DNA from 4 places in the Terasakiella sediminum genome. Region 2 is predicted to be linked to each of the others. Evidence: predicted binding sites of a transcription regulator. Region 2 holds the regulator's gene; each other region holds the start of a gene.
What was found. The regulator PhoB, encoded in region 2, activates phosphate uptake and scavenging genes when phosphate is short. The targets are predictions, from matches to a motif close to TNTCATAAAACTGTCA.
Positions count from the first base shown of each region.

Region 1: the regulator PhoB is predicted to act here: its motif matches at 1,629-1,644, upstream of phnC (phosphonate ABC transporter ATP-binding protein).
Region 3: the regulator PhoB is predicted to act here: its motif matches at 3,193-3,208, upstream of phnF (phosphonate metabolism transcriptional regulator PhnF).
Region 4: the regulator PhoB is predicted to act here: its motif matches at 1,870-1,885, upstream of RYZ26_RS13215 (RNA degradosome polyphosphate kinase).

Region 1 covers NZ_JAWLVJ010000014.1:13,000-17,989, reverse strand. Annotated here, with positions in the region: gene RYZ26_RS12120 (N-acetylmuramoyl-L-alanine amidase) at 1-274, shown strand, start outside; gene RYZ26_RS12115 (saccharopine dehydrogenase family protein) at 366-1,433, shown strand; gene phnC (phosphonate ABC transporter ATP-binding protein) at 1,720-2,556, shown strand; gene phnD (phosphonate ABC transporter substrate-binding protein) at 2,620-3,636, shown strand; gene phnE (phosphonate ABC transporter, permease protein PhnE) at 3,734-4,540, shown strand; gene RYZ26_RS12095 (DapH/DapD/GlmU-related protein) at 4,540-4,990, shown strand, end outside.
Region 2 covers NZ_JAWLVJ010000004.1:57,512-62,501, forward strand. Annotated here, with positions in the region: gene pstA (phosphate ABC transporter permease PstA) at 1-224, shown strand, start outside; gene pstB (phosphate ABC transporter ATP-binding protein PstB) at 305-1,102, shown strand; gene phoU (phosphate signaling complex protein PhoU) at 1,112-1,822, shown strand; gene phoB (phosphate regulon transcriptional regulator PhoB) at 1,828-2,517, shown strand; gene RYZ26_RS03940 (DMT family transporter) at 2,559-3,428, shown strand; gene RYZ26_RS03945 (sterol desaturase family protein) at 3,433-4,239, shown strand; gene RYZ26_RS03950 (SAM hydrolase/SAM-dependent halogenase family protein) at 4,236-4,982, shown strand.
Region 3 covers NZ_JAWLVJ010000014.1:2,208-7,197, reverse strand. Annotated here, with positions in the region: gene RYZ26_RS12055 (alpha-D-ribose 1-methylphosphonate 5-phosphate C-P-lyase PhnJ) at 1-895, opposite strand, end outside; gene RYZ26_RS12050 (carbon-phosphorus lyase complex subunit) at 902-2,014, opposite strand; gene phnH (phosphonate C-P lyase system protein PhnH) at 2,017-2,628, opposite strand; gene phnG (phosphonate C-P lyase system protein PhnG) at 2,625-3,098, opposite strand; gene phnF (phosphonate metabolism transcriptional regulator PhnF) at 3,228-3,944, shown strand; tRNA gene RYZ26_RS12030 (tRNA-Thr) at 4,065-4,140, opposite strand; gene RYZ26_RS12025 (substrate-binding periplasmic protein) at 4,373-4,990, shown strand, end outside.
Region 4 covers NZ_JAWLVJ010000016.1:24,722-29,711, reverse strand. Annotated here, with positions in the region: gene RYZ26_RS13215 (RNA degradosome polyphosphate kinase) at 1-1,774, opposite strand, end outside; gene RYZ26_RS13210 (SixA phosphatase family protein) at 1,935-2,447, shown strand; gene RYZ26_RS13205 (hypothetical protein) at 2,469-2,831, opposite strand; gene pyk (pyruvate kinase) at 2,931-4,346, shown strand; gene RYZ26_RS13195 (AEC family transporter) at 4,351-4,990, shown strand, end outside.

The DNA of each region.
Region 1 (4,990 bases), on a different contig from region 2:
CCCGGGGCCAGCGTTAGATATGGATCATTTACGGTCTATGGCGTTGGGGCGTCATGAAGATGAACCGCAAGTGTATCAAACAACAGCCAATTTGAATGTGCGTACGGGGCCTGGTCAAAATAATGAAAAAATGGACTTTTCGCCACTTCCAAAGGGCACGGAACTGGAAGTGATTGAAGCCTCCGGTGTCTGGCGTTATGTGGATATTCTGGATGAAATCCAGGGAGAAACCCATCGCACAGGGTGGGTCCATAGCCATTACATTTCCCGTTGAGTCCTGATAATAAATATGTTCGCAATTACTCAATTGGAAGACCATATAAGAAAGAAGAACTTACAGGATCAATTCATCAGGGTGAGCTTTCATGCGTTTTCAAAAAATAGCCGTTTTGGGTTTGGGAAAAGTCGGGGCGTTGGCTGCAACTTTACTGCATGAGGCGGGATTTGATGTCACTGGCTTTGATCTGCGCCAACTTTCAAAGAATTTGCCCTGCGCGATGGATCAATGTGATTTTGCAGATGAAAATCAACTGTCCAAAGCAATGGAACCCTTTGATGCATTGCTCTCCTGTTTGCCCTATCACCTGAACCTGGGTGTGGCAAAGGTCGCTCATATGCAGGGTATGCATTATTTTGATCTAACCGAAGATGTGCCGACAACCAAGGCGATCCTGGAATTGAGCCAAACGTCGAAAGGCATCATGGCCCCGCAATGTGGTTTGGCCCCGGGGTTTATCGGGATTGTCGGGGCGCATCTGGTGGATCAGTTTGACGAAATACGTGCGATTAAATTACGTGTTGGCGCGTTACCGCAAAACCCGACGGGCCATCTGGGATATGCTTTTAACTGGTCGCCGGAAGGGGTCGTGAATGAATATCTTAATGACTGCGAAGTGATTGAAGATGGGGAGATCAAACTGGTTTCTCCCATGGAATGGCTGGAGACCATCTATATCGATGGCATGCAGTTCGAAGCTTTCACGACATCTGGTGGTCTTGGCAGCATGTGTGAAACTTATCTAGGGCGTGCACAAAATCTGGATTATAAAAGCATTCGCTATCCGGGGCACGCCAAGCTGATGAATTTCTTCTTTCATGAACTTTTGATGCGGGAAGATCGTGCCAAAGCGGGAGAAATTTTGACTCATGCTAAACCACCGGTCAATGACGATGTGGTCTATGTGCATGCATCCGCAGAAGGCACCGTTGATGACCGCCTGATGCGTAAAGAATTTGTTCGCTCCTATTACCCAATTATGGTGGCAGGCGAAATGCGAACCGCGATTGCCTGGACGACTTCTGCTTCAGTAGTCTCGGTCATTGAAATGGTTCGCGATGGTTTGTTGCCTGAACGCGGTTTTTTAAAACAGGAGGAAATCATACTGGAAGACTTCCTGAAAACTAGAAATGGGCATCTATATTGGAAAGAATAGACTTCAAGAGCCTGTTTGTCATATTGATACGATTTGATTGAAGTTTCTTTAAAGTGGTTTGATGGGATTTATTCAATCGTTTTGGTATATTTATCAATTGCATAAGGAAATTATCTAGTTGAATAGGCGCCCCCTATCATCTTAGTGGAATTCATCTAGACAACATACAGCTTTGTTTATGGACTATCCTTTCGAATTAATAAAACCTTCAATTTGCGATCATCTTTGAGTCTTCGACTTTCGTCTAAGATACCTGTCAGACAAAATCATTGAACAGGTATTTTTCATGTCCGCAATCAACGTTAAAGAGCTGCACAAGACATTTGGTAAAAACAAAGCTCTGAATAGTGTATCCCTGAATATTGAACCCGGCGAAATGGTTGCCCTGATCGGTGCCTCCGGTTCAGGTAAATCAACCTTGATCCGTCATATTGCCGGATTGGTTTATGGGGATCGTGGATGTTGTGAGATTTCAGTTCTCGGACAAACCATGCAGAAAAATGGCAAGCAGGGCCGGGGCATTCGTAAAATTCGTTCCCAAATCGGCGTGGTCTTTCAGCAGTTTAACCTGGTGAACCGCTTATCAGTTTTAACGAACGTATTGATGGGTTATCTGGGGCAAATTCCATCCTGGCGTGGCTCCCTTGGTCTTTTCACGCAGGAAGAAAAGCAACGTGCCATGGAAGCTTTGCAACGTGTCGGGATTGATCATCTGGCCACGCAGCGTTCTTCTACCTTATCCGGTGGTCAGCAGCAGCGCGCGGCCATTGCCCGCACCATCACACAAGGGGCCGAAGTTATTCTGGCGGATGAGCCGATTGCATCACTTGATCCAGCCTCTTCACGCAAAGTGATGGATACGTTGCAACGGGTTAATCAGGAAGACCAGGTTACCGTGCTGGTGTCGCTTCATCAGGTCGATTATGCCCTTCAATACTGCCCACGCACCATTGCGATGCGTGATGGTCAAATCGTTTTTGACGGTGCATCAGAACAACTGACACCGGAATTTCTAAAGCAGCTGTACGGCGATCATACGCTGGAACTGTACGGCAACGATAAGCAGGAAGAACCTGCAAAAGACTATTTCCCCGAAGGTGCTGTCGCCCTTGCAACTGCCTGATCTTCGGAATTTTTACCTCTACATTTTATCAAAAATCTATGACGCTAACAGGAGTATAGCTCAATGTTTCGTAAACTTCTTGCATCTGCCGCTATCGCAGTCACAGCTATGGTAGCTGGTCAGGCTCAAGCAGACATGACTTTCAAAGCTTTGAAAGAAGACCCGAAAGAACTGAACTTCGGTATCATCTCGACTGAATCGACTTCCAACCTGAAAGAACAGTGGTTGCCGTTGATGAAGGATATGGAATCACAACTTGGCATGAAGGTGAACGCTTTCTTCGCCCCTGATTACGCTGGTGTGATCGAAGCCATGCGTTTCGGTAAAGTTCACTTGGCCTGGTTTGGTAACAAATCCGGTATCGAAGCTGTTGATCGTTCCGGCGGAGAAGTTTTCGCACAAACATCCAAAGCTGACGGTTCACAAGGTTACTACTCTCACATCATCACGCACGTTGACAACAAGCACATCAACAAGCTGGAAGATGTCTTCAAATGTGACAAGTCCCTGAACTTCGGTATCGGTGATCCAAACTCCACGTCCGGCTTCCTGGTGCCTTCTTACTATGTGTTTGCGCAAAACAACGTTGATCCAAAGTCTTGCTTCAAAACAGTGCGCAACGCTAACCACGAAACAAACCTGATGTCTGTTGCACACAAGCAAGTTCATGTTGCGGCTAACAATTCCGAGCAAATCGGTCGCTCCAAAATCAAAGCCCCTGATGCTGCCAAAAACATCAAGGTTATCTGGACGTCACCACTGATCCCGTCTGACCCAATGGTTTATCGCAAAGATATGTCCAAAGAACTGAAGTCCAAAATCAAGGCCTTCTTCCTGGGCTATGGCCGTATCGGTGACGTTGCACACGCCAAGAAAGTTCTGGGCGGTATCTCTGACGGTCAGGGCCTGTTCATGGAAAGCAACAACACACAGCTTTACCCGGTTCGCCAGCTTGCCCTGTTTAAAAACAAGCTGAAAATCGAAAAGAACGAAGGTTTGGACAAAAAAGACAAAATGACCAAACTGACAGCAATCGACAAGAAGCTGGCTGACCTGGCCATCATGGTTGCAGCTCAATAAGACTGACGCCTTTCGGATGCGGCACTCCAATTACAGGAGTGCCGTTTTCCTTATCAAAATTCATTAATTCCTTTTTTATAGTTTCGGATTTTTCAAGATGAATAGCGCAACACACACGCCGCATGCTGCTGCAGTCCCCGCAACGGATATGAAACGATCTGTGTCCAACATTTTGATGTGGGCCATTGTTTTCTGCCTTTTGGCAGCTTCCTGGGAAGGGGCGGACATGCGCCCTCTGGCCTTGATCGAAAATGCGGAGAATATGAGCCAGTTTGCCTCCGGCTTCTTCCCACCTGACATGTCGCAATGGAAGATGTATATGGGGGAAATCTGGATTACGGTTCAGATCGCGATCTGGGGTACGGCGCTGAGCATCGTTTGTTCTATTCCTTTCGGCATTCTGTCTTCTGAAAACATTGTGCCGTGGTGGGTCTATCAGCCCGTGCGTCGTCTGATGGATGCCGCGCGTGCCATCAATGAAATGGTTTTTGCCATGCTGTTTGTTGTCGCCGTTGGCCTTGGCCCTTTTGCTGGTGTCTTGGCCCTTTGGATCCATACAACGGGTGTTCTTGCAAAACTGTTTTCAGAAGCGGTCGAAGCCATTGATCCTCGTCCGGTGGAAGGTATTCGCGCAACCGGGGCAACGGCTTTGCAGGAAGTGATTTATGGCGTGATCCCACAAGTATTGCCGCTTTGGATTTCCTATTCACTTTATCGTTTTGAATCCAACGTGCGTTCTGCGACTGTTTTGGGGATTGTGGGTGCTGGCGGGATCGGGATGGTCCTGTGGGAAAATATCCGTGGGTTTTATTATGCAGAAACTGCTGCGGTGATGATCCTGATCATTATCTCGGTCAGCCTCCTTGATGTTCTGTCCCAGCGTCTGCGTAAAATGGTGACCTGATGAAAGACGGATCAGACATTGAAAAAGTGGTGATGAAGCAGTTAAGCGAAGCCCCAACAATCGACAGTACAGCCCTGGTCAAAGATTGTGATCTTGGTAAATGGACGGAAATCGGGGAGCGCACAAAAATCATCGAAAGCACATTGGGGGATTATTCCTATGTGGTGAATGACAGCGAGATTATCTATACCACCATGGGAAAATTCGTAAATGTTGCTGCCCATACCCGTCTGAATCCGGGGCAACATCCGATGGATCGCCCCAGCATGCATCATTTCCAGTATCGCAGTGCTGCCTATAACATGGGCGAAGACGACCCTGCTTTCTTTGACTGGCGCCGCGAACGTCACCTGACCATCGGGCATGATGTCTGGATTGGTCATGGCGCGGTTGTTCAAGGTGGTGTTACCATCGGGACCGGTGCTGTTATTGGGTCCGGTGCTGTGGTGA
Region 2 (4,990 bases):
CACCCCTTCTTATGATTGGTATGGTGGCTTTTATCGCCGACGTACCAGGCACGCCGTTTGACCCTGCAACAGTGTTACCGGTTCAGGTTTATCTTTGGGCAGATAGCCCAGAACGTGCCTTTGTAGAAAAGACTTCTGCTGCTATTATGGTGTTGCTGGGCTTCCTCATCACTATGAACGCCTTGGCGGTCCTTCTGCGTAAAAAGTTAGAACGACGTTGGTAATAATGGAAACGAAAGCTATGAAACCAATGACTAAAGAGAATGCAATTGATATCGACAACACTGTTAATATCAATAACGAGATGACTAAGCCTGAAGTAACTTCCCTGGAAATTCCAGCAGACGAAGTCAAAATCAAAGCAGAAGACGTCCGCGTTAAATATGGTGAAAAAGAAGCTTTGTTCGGGATCAACCTTGATATTCCGAAAAGTAAAGTAACCTCCTTCATCGGCCCGTCTGGTTGTGGTAAGTCAACCTTCCTGCGTTGCCTGAACCGTATGAATGACACAATCGATGGCTGTTCTGTTTCTGGTCAAATTCACATGGACGGTGTTGATATCCTGTCCAAACAAGTTGACACAGTTTTGCTGCGCGCTCAGATCGGTATGGTTTTCCAAAAGCCAAACCCGTTCCCGAAATCCATTTATGACAACGTAGCTTACGGACCGCGTTTGCATGGGATCGGCAATTCTAAATCCGAAATGGATGAAATTGTTGAAACCAGCCTGGAAAAAGTTGGTCTTCTTAAAGAGGTCAAAGACCGCTTGCTGGAGCCTGGTACAGGCCTTTCCGGTGGTCAGCAACAGCGTCTGTGTATCGCACGCGCTATTGCCGTTGACCCGGAAGTTCTGCTGATGGATGAACCCTGTTCTGCCCTTGATCCGATTGCGACAGCAAAGATTGAGGAACTGATCGACGAACTGCGTGGGTCTTACACCATCGTCATCGTGACGCACTCCATGCAGCAAGCTGCCCGTGTTTCTCAACAAACTGCTTTCTTCCACCTGGGTAACCTCGTGGAATATGGCGAAACAGAACAAATCTTTACTTCACCACAGGATGAGCGCACCAAAGGCTACATCACTGGTCGTTTCGGATAAGGTTGATAAATGAATACCGTAGAACATACAGTTAAATCTTACGATTCTGAACTGACACACCTGGATAATGCAATTGCCCGTATGGGCGGTTTGTCTGAATCTCTACTTGGTCGTTCTTCAGAAGCACTGGTAAAACGCGATACAGCATTGGCGGCTGATGTCATCCACGATGACATTAAGGTCGATGAGCTGGAAATGGAAATTAATTCAGAAGTCACTCGTATCCTGGCCCTGCGCCAACCAGTGGCAGATGACCTTCGTGCTGTAATCGCTGCACTTAAGACATCATCTGATCTGGAACGTATTGGTGACTTGTCCAAAAATATCGCCAAACGCACCATCACGTTGTCAAACGCCACGCCAATCGGTGCGGTACATACGATTGCGCGTATGGCGTCCCTCGTTCAATCCATGATCCACAATGTGCTGGATGCTTACATTGAACGTGACGAACGCAAGGCCATGGATATCCGTCAGCAGGATGAAGTTGTTGATCAGCTGCACACCAGTCTGTTCCGTGAACTTCTGACATACATGATGGAAGACCCGCGTAACATCACCCCTTGTACACACCTTCTGTTCATCGCCAAAAACGTTGAACGTGCAGGTGATCACGCAACAAACATTGCTGAAAACGTGCACTTTCTTGTGACAGGTGAGCATCCGGAAGAAGAACGTCCAAAAGACGATGATGCCAGTTTTGAAGGCCTGGAGGGTTAAGAGCTATGAACCCTCTCGTACTGGTCGTTGAAGACGAACCACCCTTGGCTGAACTTGTTCGCTATAATCTCGAAAAAGAAAATTTCCGCGCCATGTGCGTTGGGGATGGCGAAGAAGCCATGCTGTTGGTGGAAGAAGAAGAACCTGATCTGGTTATTCTGGACTGGATGCTGCCGGGCTTAAGCGGTATCGAAGTTTGCCGTCGCCTGCGTGATCGCAAAACAACCAAGTCCCTGCCGATCATCATGCTGACAGCACGCGGTGAAGAAAGTGATCGCATCCGTGGTCTGGACAGTGGCGCTGATGATTATATCGTCAAGCCGTTCTCCCCCAATGAACTGGTGGCACGTGCAAAAGCGGTTCTGCGTCGTTCCAGCCCGGCTTTAAGTGAAGACAAGCTTACCTATGAAGATATTTCCATGGATTTGTCTGAACATAAAGTCCTGCGTGATGAAACACCGATCCATTTGGGCCCAACAGAATATCGCTTGCTGCGTGTTCTGATGGAACGTCCCGGTCGGGTATTCTCTCGCGAACAGCTGCTGGATAAGGTCTGGGGCCGCGACATTCATGTTGAGGTCCGCACCGTTGATGTTCACATCCGTCGCTTGCGCAAAGCCCTTGGCGTTGACGACAAACCGGATTTCATCCGTACGGTCCGTGCCGCTGGATATTCATTGGACTCCACTGTCTAATCCATGCATAGTCTGCGCATGATCAGCACAGGCAAAAAAATATGAACCCCCGTGATTTCCTGCAGGCGCTCTGTGTCGTGGTGATCTGGGGGTTTAATTTTGCGGCCATCAAATTGACGGTCACAGAAATTCCACCGCTTACTCTGACGGTTATCCGCTTTGGGGTAACAGCCTTAATCCTGCTGCCGTTTTTCCGGTTATCCCTAAGTCAGATTAAACAGGTCATTCCGGTCGCCCTTGTTTTAGGCGTGGGTCACTTTGGATTGTTCTTTGTCGGACTGCGTGGTGCAGATGCCGCAACCGTCGCCTTGCTGTTGCAGTTGGGGGTGCCCTTCAGCTCTATCCTTGCCGCCATTTTCTTTGCAGATAAGCTCGGTTTTAAACGCTCCGTCGGGATGGCCTTGGCCTTTGGTGGTGCAGGCTTTTTGGCAGGCGAACCCCAGGGTGGCACCATCATCGCGATCATCAGTGTAATCGTCTGTGCCTTCTGCTGGGCCTGGGCGAACATCTTGATTAAAAGGCTAAAAGATATTCCACCATTGGCTATTATGGGATGGATGGGGTTGCTGGCGATCCCTTTCATCGCAGCCATGTCTTATGCGTGGGAGACAGACCAGATTCAGGCTATCGAAAATGCTTCGCTGCGTGCATGGGTATTGCTAGGTTATACCATCCTTGGCTCATCGGTCTTTGCTTATCATCTTTGGTACAGCCTGATTGATCGCCTGGATGTAAACCAGATTGTTCCCTTTACCTTGCTTGCCCCCATGATTGGCGTAGGGGCAGGGGTATTGTTGCTGGGTGAACCCTTTACCATCTATAAAATTCTAGGGGCCCTGATGACAATTTCCGGTGTTGGCATTATTCTCTTTAGAGAGACTTTGAAAAAGAAACAAACAAAGGCAGGATAAACCGTTGGACGCCATACTGGATCACGAAAGTACCATCAGATTATCTGTTTTCGGCATACTCTTTGTCGTTATGGCCTTGCTGGAAACTTTCAAGCCACGGCGTAAACGCAATCATAAACGCGTAGAACGCTGGTTCTCAAACCTTGGCATTCTGGTCCTGGGCGCGATCTTTGCCCGTATTCTTTTGCCCTGGGTTCCGGTAAGTGTTGCTATTTATGCTCAGGCCAACGGCATAGGTCTATTGCAAGCTATCAATGTCCCGGACTTGCCTTTCATTCTGATAGGTGTTCTATTGCTGGACTTCATGATCTATGTGCAGCATGTGTTGATGCATAAGGTGCCAATCTTGTGGCGGCTGCATCGCTTGCATCATGCTGATCTGGATTATGACGTCACAACGGGCATTCGCTTTCACCCGATCGAGATTATTCTGTCCCTGCTTTATAAAATGGGGTTGATCCTGGTGTTGGGTGTTGATCCTATTTCAGTGGTATTGTTTGAGGTCATTCTGAACGGCATGGCCATGTTCAATCATGCAAATTTCAGATTGCCACTTGGCCTGGATCGTATTTTGCGTCTGGTCTTTGTGACACCGGATATGCACCGGGTTCACCATTCCAGCATTCAGCGTGAAACCGACAGCAATTATGGTTTTAACATCAGCCTGTGGGATCGAATTTGCCGTACCTATGTCGCCCAACCGGAAAAAGGTCATGACGATATGACCATCGGGCTGGACTATTTCCGTGACAATTCCCAACTGCGCCTTGACCAGATGTTGCTACAGCCATTTAAGCGGGCAGATAAATGATTTATCTCTTTACTGATTTTGGTGTTACTGGTCCTTACATGGGCCAAATGCGCGCTCATATTCAGGCCAACGCACCAGACGAGACCATTGTTGATCTAATGGTCGATGTCCCGGCGTTCAACATTACCACTGCTGCGGGATTATTGGCCGGTTTGGTCGAAAACATGCCTGCTGGCGGCGTTTATGTCTGCGTCGTAGACCCCGGTGTGGGTAGCAATCGAAAGCCGATTTGCATCCACACCCAAGGGCGTTGGTTTGTGGGGCCGGACAACGGCCTGTTTTCAACCCTAATGCAAGTGGACACCGCTGCGGTAGTTTACGAAATCACATGGCGACCCGAAAAGCTTTCACGCTCCTTCCATGGCCGTGATTTATTTGGCCCTGTCGCCGCCCGCATTGCACAAGGACACACTCAGGACATTCAGCCCATCGCGCGCACAGAATTAATTCTGCTCCCTTTAACCAAACAGAAACCCCATATCAGTTATATTGATGTTTATGGAAATTGTTGGACCACGTTGCGTAAAAATGATGTCACGACGGATCAAACATTTTCGTTAAATGGATTGATGGTTTCTTATGGGCGTGTGTTCGCTGACACAGCAGTGGGGGAAACCTTTTGGTACTATAACTCGTCAGGATTTGTTGAGTTTGCGATCAATCAAGGAAATTGCGCTGATCTTAATAAGGTCAAACTTGGCGATAAAGTCCTGATAAACCAAGGTATAGATGCACATAATTAAAAAACGGG
Region 3 (4,990 bases), on a different contig from region 2:
CCTCCATTGTCTTGTCTGTCTCATCTTGATTGGCTGATCCACGGAAACCTTTTTCCTGGCGTTCGTGACAGAAATGGCTGTCGGAACAAACAAACATCCGGTTGCCCTCGTCATCCAGAATAACTTCATCAAGGAAGCTGTCGGTTGCCCCGCAAAGGGCGCAGTTTTCTTCCCATTTCTGAACTTCAAACGGATGGTCTTCGAAATCAAGGCTTTCCACTTTGGTGTAGGGTGGGATGGCGTAAATCCGTTTTTCCCGACCTGCGCCAAACAATTGAAGCGCCGGACACATATCCATTTTCGGGTTATCAAATTTCGGAATGGGTGACGGGTCCATCACATAGCGATCATCGACCTTTGCCGGATAGGCGTAGGTCGTGGCGATATGGCCATGACGTGAGATGTCTTCGTAAAGCTTCACATGCATCAGGCCATATTCTTCCAGTGCATGCATTTTACGGGTTTCGACTTCGCGTGGTTCCAGAAAACGCAGCGGTTCCGGGATCGGCACCTGATAGACCAAAATCTGGTTTTCGCTTAGTGGTGTCTCCGGGATACGGTGACGGGTCTGGATGATGGATGCATCCGTTGTCACTTCGGTTGTCTGCACATTTGCCGTCTTTTCAAAGAACTGGCGAATGCTGACTGCGTTGGTGGTGTCATCACTGCCCTGATCAATCACTTTCAGGGTGTCGTTTGGCCCCAGAACCGAAGCCGTTACTTGCACACCACCTGTGCCCCAACCATAAGGCATGGGCATTTCACGACCCGCAAAGGGCACCTGATAGCCGGGAATAGCAATGGCTTTCAGGATGGCACGACGGATCATGCGTTTGGTTTGTTCATCCAGATAGGCAAAATTATATTCGGACTGAAAAGCGTCATGATAAGTCATGAGAAATTACTCCGCCGCCTGTTGTTCTTGTGTGTCTTTTTCCTCAGCTTCGCGGCGCATACGACGCACCAGTTCCAGTTCTGACTGGAAATCGACATAGTGAGGAAGCTTGATATGTTCCACGAAACCTGTGGCCTGAATGTTATCGCTGTGAGACAGGACGAATTCCTCATCCTGAGCCGCCGCGACCACATCTTCGCCCATTTCGCGCGCGCGCAGGGACCGATCTACAAGGGCCATGGAAATGACCTTGCGTTCGTTCTGCCCGAAAGCGAGGCCGTAGCCACGTGTAAATTGTGGTGGTTCTTTTTTGGACCCCTGGAATTGGTTGACCGTTTCACATTCGGTCAGTTCAATTTCCCCGATATCAATGGGGAAGCCCAGTTCTTCCGGTTCAATCACCAGATTGGCATTTCCGAAGCGAATTTCACCGACAAAGGCGTGGTTGCGGGCATAGCCGCGCTGGGTGGAATAGCCAAGGGCCAGAACAAATCCTTCATCACCACGCGCCAAGTTCTGCAGGCGGATATCACGATCTGCCGGGAAATCCAGGGGTTCACGGGTCAAATCCCCCACTGGCTGATTTTCTTCGTCTTCATGTACCGGTTCCTGCTGGATAAGTCCTTCGTTGTTTAAAAGGTTATCCAGAACCCGTGGCATGTCGATGTCCATCGGCGTTTCAGATAGATTTGCGGTCGGAGCTTCATCGCTTTCTTCATTCAAACCGAAGTCGATCAGGCGATGGGTATAGTCAAACGTTGGACCCAACACCTGACCACCGGGCAAATCCTTGTAGGTTGACGAAATTCGACGATCGATCTGCATGGCCGATGTATCGAGCGGTTTGCTATAGGCAAAGCGGGGCAGGGTGGTGCGATAGGCGCGGATCAGAAAGATCGCTTCGATCATGTCCCCACGTGCCTGCTTGATGGCAAGGGAACATAGCTCTTTATCATAAAGCGAGCCTTCGGCCATGACCCGGCTGACGGCTAACCCAAGCTGTTCGGAAATCTGCTTGGTCTGCAGTTCGTCGACGTCCTTGTTACCCCGGCGGTCTTCCGCCAGAAGTTTATGGGCATTTTCGATGGCTTTTTCGCCACCCTTTACAGCAACATACATAATCAGCCCTCCACTTTCACGGTTCTGGGAACGGCACAAATTTGGTTTTCAGAAGCAAAAATCACGTCCACACCGCAAGGGAAAGTCGGGCGGTTATTGGCAAACCAGACCCAGAAATCTTTGGGCAGAGGTTCCACGCTCAGGGACTGTGTGTCCTGAATCCCAGGGCCTGTCAGGGTGAGGCTGTTTTCATTGCTGAGGCTTGAAACGCTGACAATCACGGTGGCTGAACGATCCGGGAATTCTGCAGACCCGATTGTAAGCGGTTTTAAAACATCAACGGATGTTTGTGCATCAATAAGGGCGAACTGACACTGGGCCGGGTCTTCCACAATGCGACATCCCGTGTGAAAGGCCAGGAAGTCACGGGCCTGCACGCTATCCAGTTCCGGGGACAGCCAGATGTTGGTTTCCATATCGGCCAGTGCCAGCAACAAGGCGGCAGACGGTGTATTCAGGCTGTCTGGATACGCGCACAGGGCCTTCATGTCCTGGATTTGGCCGGGACGTGCCATCGCGTCCATGGCGCAACGGAAAACCTCGGTTGCGTCAAAGGTTGGGTTTTGAAAACCCGCAAGGTTGAAACCATTTACTGTTTCGGCGCTGATGGTCATGCGTCTTCTCCTCGTACCATGGTGAAGAAATCAACTTTTGTGGAAGCCACTTTGGCTTCGCGTGTTTTGCGCGTTTCTTTCAAGCGGCGTTCGATGACAGAGACAACATCTTCCATGACGCGGGTATGCCAGTCCGGGTTTTGTAGCAATCCATCAAAGGCGGCAGCCAGTTCGGCATGACGCTTGTCACGGCCTGTAACGTAAGAATGGCCGATTTCACCGCTTTCCAGACTGACGGAACAACGTGTCACCGTCGTTTCACCCAGGTTAAAGCGCTGGCCGACACCGCCTGCGCGGGCACGCACCATAAGCAATCCGGTTTCCGGCTGGCGCAAGGGGCGATAGCTTTGGGTCAGGGAAAGGCCGTCCCAGAAAGATTGCAGTTCTTCGGCTGAAGAGCGCGCTAAAATCGAAATCCAATGCTGGCGCTGTTGAAGGGCGGCGTCATTGGTCTGCTGTGTGTTACTCACCAGTTTCTCCTTTCGACAAATTCAATATTTATCTAGACATCTATATCTTTTCTTGTTATATGTTTTCTCCATCAGCTTGGCAATTGTCAGTTGGTGAAGGTTTTGTGACGCTGATTTGGGGGCATGATTATGGAATGGGAAAAAGGCGAAGCGATCTGGAAGCAAATTGAACGACAGCTTCTCAGAGATATTGCGCAAGGCATGTTCAAACCGGGAGAAAAATTACCGACGGAAAAGGAATTGGCCGCCCGATTTGAGGTGAATCGCCATACGGTCAGAAGCGCCATAGCCGCCCTGACAGAATCCAATGTCACACGCGTCGAACAGGGACGCGGCACGTTTGTTCAGGAAGCTGTGCTGGATTATCCACTGGGGACTCGCACCCGCTTCTCCCAAACGGTGTCCGGTCGCCATCGTTTGCCAGACAAACTGTTGATCAAGGCCAGCGTCGAAAAAGCATCAAAGACAGTTGCTAAAAATCTGGAAATCAAAATCGCAACGCCGGTTGTGCGTCTGGAATCCATCAGTGTTGCCGACGATATTCCGCTCGGACATTCCGTCAGTTATTTGCCTGCTGATCGTTTTAAAGGGATTGAAAAGATATTCGAAGAAACAAAATCCCTTACCGAAAGTTTCAAACACTATGATATCCGGGATTACACAAGAAAATACACCCGCATCATCGCACAGTTGCCAACTGCAAATATCGCAACCTTGCTTAAACAGGCCAAAAACAAACCCATTTTGCAAACTGAAAGCGTGGATGTTGATGTGGTCGGCCAACCAATTGAATACGGGATTACCAGCTTTTCAAGTGATCGCGTCCAGTTATTGGTGAACAACTGAATTGATTTTCAGTTAGTGATCTTGTCTCGGTCAGGAGGGGGGATAAACCTTGAGGTCGTGCATTTGTGCCCCGAAACAGAAAAAGGACCTAGCTAATTAAAGCTAAGTCCTTGAAAATTCTGGTGCCTCCACACGGACTCGAACCGCGGACCTACTGATTACAAATCAGTTGCTCTACCAACTGAGCTATAGAGGCTTAATGTGTTGCTTTCCCTCGAAAGCGGGCGGAACTTAACGCAGGCTTTTGGGTTGCGCAAGAGGTTTTTTACAAAAAAGTTGCGATTGGTCTTGTTTTTTTATTAAGTGATTGATTTTAAATAAAAAATAAATAAATAAAAATCATGAAAAATGCGCCGAAATCATGTTTTCTTTACGCTTTGCGATGAGTTCTTTATAAAAACAGGATCAGTTTTTTCGAAGCGGTAATTATGATTCAATCTTTGTGGCGTTTCTGTTTGTTTTTGATGTTTGCCCTTGTTGGGGCAGAGCGCACCCATGCCCATGATATTTCACAAATAAATATGCCGGACCTGGAATGGATGCCTTATTTTATCAAGGCAGAAAATCAGGTGAGCGGACAGGGCTATGCCATGGATATGCTGCAAAAATGCTTTGATGAGGATCAGATCAAGGTCAAGCATGTGGCGACATCAATGAAACGGGCGATGCAGCTGATGCGCGATGGCAGCCTTGATCTTTGGGTTTTCAGCCATCGAAAGGGGCGGGAAGACTGGCTGGAATATTCAGAGGTTCCGTTGTTGTATGATGGCTACGGTGTGTTTGTCCGGGCAGATTCTGATTTTAAGTATACAGAAATGAAGGATCTGATTGGCCTGAAAGTGGGCACTTTGCTGGGCTTGAAGGTGTCTGATGAATTTCAGCAATTTAATGCGCAGCATGGTGTGTCGCATTTTTCCAATGAACGTGGCCTGCTGCTACGTCTCATTCAGGGGCATATTGATGTGGCCGTGATCGGGATGGGGGCCTTTAGTGCCGTTGCCAAACTGGAAAACGCCCTGGATCAGATTAAACTGTCGGGTAAGCCC
Region 4 (4,990 bases), on a different contig from region 2:
TCACCCGGATGTTTTCAGAAAGACCCGGCACACCTGGGCGCAGGCAGCAAATGCCACGGATCACCAAGTCAACCTGTACGCCGGCTTGGGAGGCTTCATAAAGCGCATCGATGATTTTTGGGTCCACGACCGAATTCATCTTCGCCCAGACAGCCGCTGGCTTTTTGGCCTTGGCGTTTTTGATCTCATTATTAATGCCGTCAATAATGGTGTCGCGCAAGGTCAGTGGCGAATATTCCATTTTTTCCATTTTTTCAGGTTCGGCATAGCCCGTCATATAGTTGAATAGCTTGGTCGCATCTCGACAAATACCGGGATCACACGAGAAGAAAGACAGGTCAGTATAAATCTTGGCCGTAATCGGGTGATAGTTGCCAGTGCCCAAGTGAACGTATGAGCGCAGTTTTTCACCTTCGCGGCGCACCACAAGGTTAATTTTGGCGTGTGTCTTTTTATCAACGAAGCCATAGACCACTTGGGCGCCGGCACGTTCCAGATCACGTGCCCAGCGAATGTTGGCTTCTTCGTCAAAGCGCGCTTTCAGTTCCACCATTGCTGTGACAGATTTTCCCGCTTCGGCCGCTTCCATCAGGGCCTTAATGATGGGGGAATTGTTGGAGGTGCGATAAAGCGTCTGTTTGATTGCAACTACATTTGGATCACGCGCAGCCTGCAAGACAAACTGCACAACTGCATCAAAGCTTTCGTAAGGATGATGAACCACAAAGTCTTTTTTGCGAATGGCGGCAAAACAATCGCCGCCAAAGTCACGGATACGCTCCGGGAAGCGCACGTTATAGGGCTTGAATTGTAGATCAGGGCGTTCATCCGCGATCAGTTCTTTCGTATCTGCCAGACCCAGCAGTCCGTCCAGAACGAAGCAGTCTTCCATATCCACGTTGAGCTCATCGATTACCAGATCACGCAGGTCTTCTGACATTTCAGAATCAATTGACAAACGAATGACAGACCCTCGACGACGGCGTTTCAGTGCGCTTTCGAAGGTGCGTACCAGATCTTCGGCTTCTTCGTCGATTTCCATCTCGCTGTCACGGATGACTTTAAACAGACCGGAAGAAATCACTTTATAGTTCGGGAATAGACGGTCCAGGAACAAGTCAATCACTTGTTCCATTGGCATGAAGCGGATGGTCTTGCCATAGTCCGGCAGGCGGATAAAGCGCGGCAGCATCTGCGGCAGCGGTACCATGGCTTTCAGCGGTTGCTGATCAATCGTGGATTCAAGGGAGAACATCATCGCAAGCCCCAGGTTCGGAATGAACGGGAAGGGGTGCGCCGGGTCAATTGCCAGTGGCGTTAGCGATGGGAAAATCTGTTGAATGAAATGTTCTTCCAGCCAGGTGATGTCGCGTTTGGGCACATCCTGGCTTTTCAAAACCTTGATGCCCTCTTTCAGCAACAAGGCGCGCAGCTTGCGATATTGTTCCTGCTGACCCATTACCAGTTTGTTGGCGGCCTCATGAATTTGATCCAGCTGTTGTGCCGGGTTGAGGCCATCATAGCTGAGCGTTTTTACACCGGCATGAACCTGACCGTTCAGACCTGCAACGCGCACCATGTAAAATTCATCCAGGTTGGCCGCAGAGATCGAAAGGAAGCGCAGGCGTTCCAGGAGCGGGTGATGTTCATTATCGGCTTCTTCCAATACACGTGTATTGAACGACAGCCAGGAAATTTCACGGTTAATAAATCGATCCGGGGAGTCCATGGATATGGTGCTTGGGAGTGCTTGTTTTTGTGTTTGTGCATTCATGTGATGATGCCCCCTTTGAATCAGAAATCAGCGCCGCAAACAGGATATGTTCGGTTTATATAGGTCTCGAATATATGCGGTGTAATCTAAAAAGATGAAACTTTTATGATAGTGGCTTACTGTATAGCAAATTATTGCAGTAAATTGCAAAGGTAACCTTATGAAAAATCTTCTGTTATTGCGCCACGCCAAATCCAGTTGGGCTAACCCTGAATTGATTGATTTTGACCGTCCGCTCAATGGTCGGGGTAATCAGGCGGCAGAAAAAATGGCTGTCTATTTAAGCGAAAATGTCAACCTGCCTGACTGTATCTTTTGTTCTACCGCACAGCGCACGCGTGAAACATTGGGGTACCTCTTGAAAGTCTATCCCCATCCCATCAGGGTTGAATTGACACGTGATCTCTATATGGCATCACACGTGACTATGATGGGGCTGGTGCAGGCAGTGGAGGCAGATGTGGAAACGCTTATGCTGATTGCACATAACCCGGGGATAGAAGATTTTGCAGCGGCCCTTTCCAAGCCAGCAGAAAGTGAGGCGATGCAGGATATGCTTTATAAATATCCGACTGCGGCTTGCGCGCATTTACAGTTTGATGTCAAAGACTGGGCGGACGTATCGATCAGAAGTGGGGAGTTGAAAGGCTTTGTGAAGCCACGGGATTTGTAAGTGATGACAAGAGAAGGGGGGTCACTTCTTTCCCATAAACGCCCTTAACGCCGTCAAATAAAGCTTCGCCCGTGTCTCATCATCCAAATCTTCCAGTATTTTTGCCTGCTGTTTTCGTACCCGTTGCGCCGATTCAATTAACGCCCGGCGTTCCGGTGTCATTTTCTTGGCGGCTTCTGCTTTGACCTGGGCGAGTAGTTCTTCATTTTGGGAAAGCAGGTCATCCATCTTCTGACCACTGCCTTCCAGCTTGGAAATGGCGTCATCAAGTGCCAAGCCCGACTCGCTTCGATAGTCGGTCTGTTTTTTCTTAGGGCGGCGTTTTTTTTCAGGTTCTTTGCCCAAGGCTTTGCCCAGCAGGCGTTTTTGTAAGGACTCAAACATTTAAATTCTGTGTGACAACTCTGTGAAGATTGGTGATTTTTGTTAGTGTAGCATGAAAATATTGTGGAAATCTAAACACATCTCGCTATGCTTGAGTTTATGAAAAGATCACGTAATGCAAAAATTATCGCAACGCTCGGCCCGGCCAGTTCCACCCGCGTGCGTATCGAACAGTTGTTTAAGGCTGGCGCTGACGTCTTCCGCCTGAACTTCTCCCATGGCAGCCATGAAGATCATAAGGATCGCTATGATGCAATCCGTGATGTGGAGAAAGAACAGGGACGACCAATCGGTATCATGATGGACCTGCAGGGACCCAAATTACGATTAGGGACCTTTAAGGATGGATCTGCTTTGTTGGGCATGGGGCGTCGTTTTCGTCTCGACTTGACAGACGAACCAGGTGATGTGACGCGTGCGCCATTGCCGCACCCTGAAATTTTCGAAGTTCTGGAACCGGGCATGATGCTTTTGCTGGATGACGGCAAGATGCGTCTTAAGGTTCTGGAATGCGGTAATGATTTTGCTGAAACCGAAGTGATGGTGGATGGCACATTAAGTGATCGCAAAGGCGTTAACGTTCCAGATGCCGTTCTGCCTCTATCAGCGCTGACTGAAAAAGACATGACGGATCTGAAGTTTGGCCTGTCCATTGGTGTGGACTGGGTTGCCTTGTCGTTTGTGCAGAAAGCGGATGATATCCGTGAAGCGCGCAAGATCATCGGCAAGAAAGCTTCAATCATTGCCAAACTGGAAAAACCTTCTGCCATTGAAGACCTGGAAGAAATCGTTTCGTTGGCTGATGCTGTTATGGTTGCACGTGGGGACCTTGGGGTGGAATTACCGCCTGAGGACGTGCCAATTCTGCAAAAACGTATCATTACAACGGCCCGACAGCAGGGGAAACCTGTGATCGTGGCAACACAAATGCTTGATTCTATGGTCAGCGCGCCCGCACCAACACGTGCGGAAGCATCAGATGTGGCAACAGCCGTCTATGACGGATCCGACGCGGTGATGCTGTCTGCAGAAACAGCAGCGGGTGATTACCCGGTTGAAACGGTTGAAATTATGGACCGTATCATCCAGCGTGTGGAAGGTGACCCATTGTGTAAACGTACCCGTGAAGCAGACCGTATTATTCCGGAAGAAACCGATAATGATGCGATCAGTGCCGCGGCACGTCAGGTTGCCCAAACCATTAAGGCCAAAGCAATTGTGACATATACGACGACCGGCTCTACATCGTATCGTGTGGCCCGTGAAAGACCGGAAACAATGATTTTGAGCTTAACGCCCAAAGTCGAAACAGCTCGTAAACTTGCCTTGTGCTGGGGCGTCCATTCTTCTGTTACGCCGGATGCGGCGGATTTTAGCGAAATGGTCAAAGGTGCAAGAAAAGTTGCCAAAGCTGAGAAAATTGCAGGGCGCGGGGAAAGCCTTGTTGTCACCGCAGGGGTACCGTTTGGTACGCCGGGGGCCACAAACATCCTCCGTATTGCAAGTCTCAGTTAGGTTTATGTTTACAGAAATATTTTCTATCCTCGCACCTGTATTTGTGTGTGTTGCCATCGGTTATGGCTGGTCCAAAAGTGGTCGGCCGTTTGACACACCGATGGTGACTGCCATCGTGACCTATTTCAGCACGCCATGCTTGGTGTTTTATGCACTCGCCAATGTGGAACTGGATATGTCGACGCTTAGTGACATGGGGCTGGCGGCTGTTTTGGCCAATGTCGCTTTTGTCATTATTTCATCGATCATTCTGGCGGTTTTAAAACTGCCACAACGTGCGTTCCTGCAGGTTCTGTCCTGGCCCAATGTGGGTAATATCGGTTTGCCGCTCTGTCTGCTGGCGTTCGGTAATGAAGGCCTTGCGCTCGCCATCACTTTCTTCACCATCTATGTCGTCTTGCAGATGACGGTAGGGGTGGCCTTTATCTCCGGCACATTTTCGGTTCAAAGTTTTTTGAAAATGCCGATCATTCCTGCAACACTTCTGGCCTCCATGTTTCTATTCACTGATCTGGAAGTACCGGGTTGGGTATTTAACACCACGAAACTGATCGGGGATATGACCATCCCGCTGATGCTGTTTACGTTGGGCGTGTCGCTCGCAAGTTTGCAGGTCGGCAGTTTGAAAACAGCCATCGGCTTAT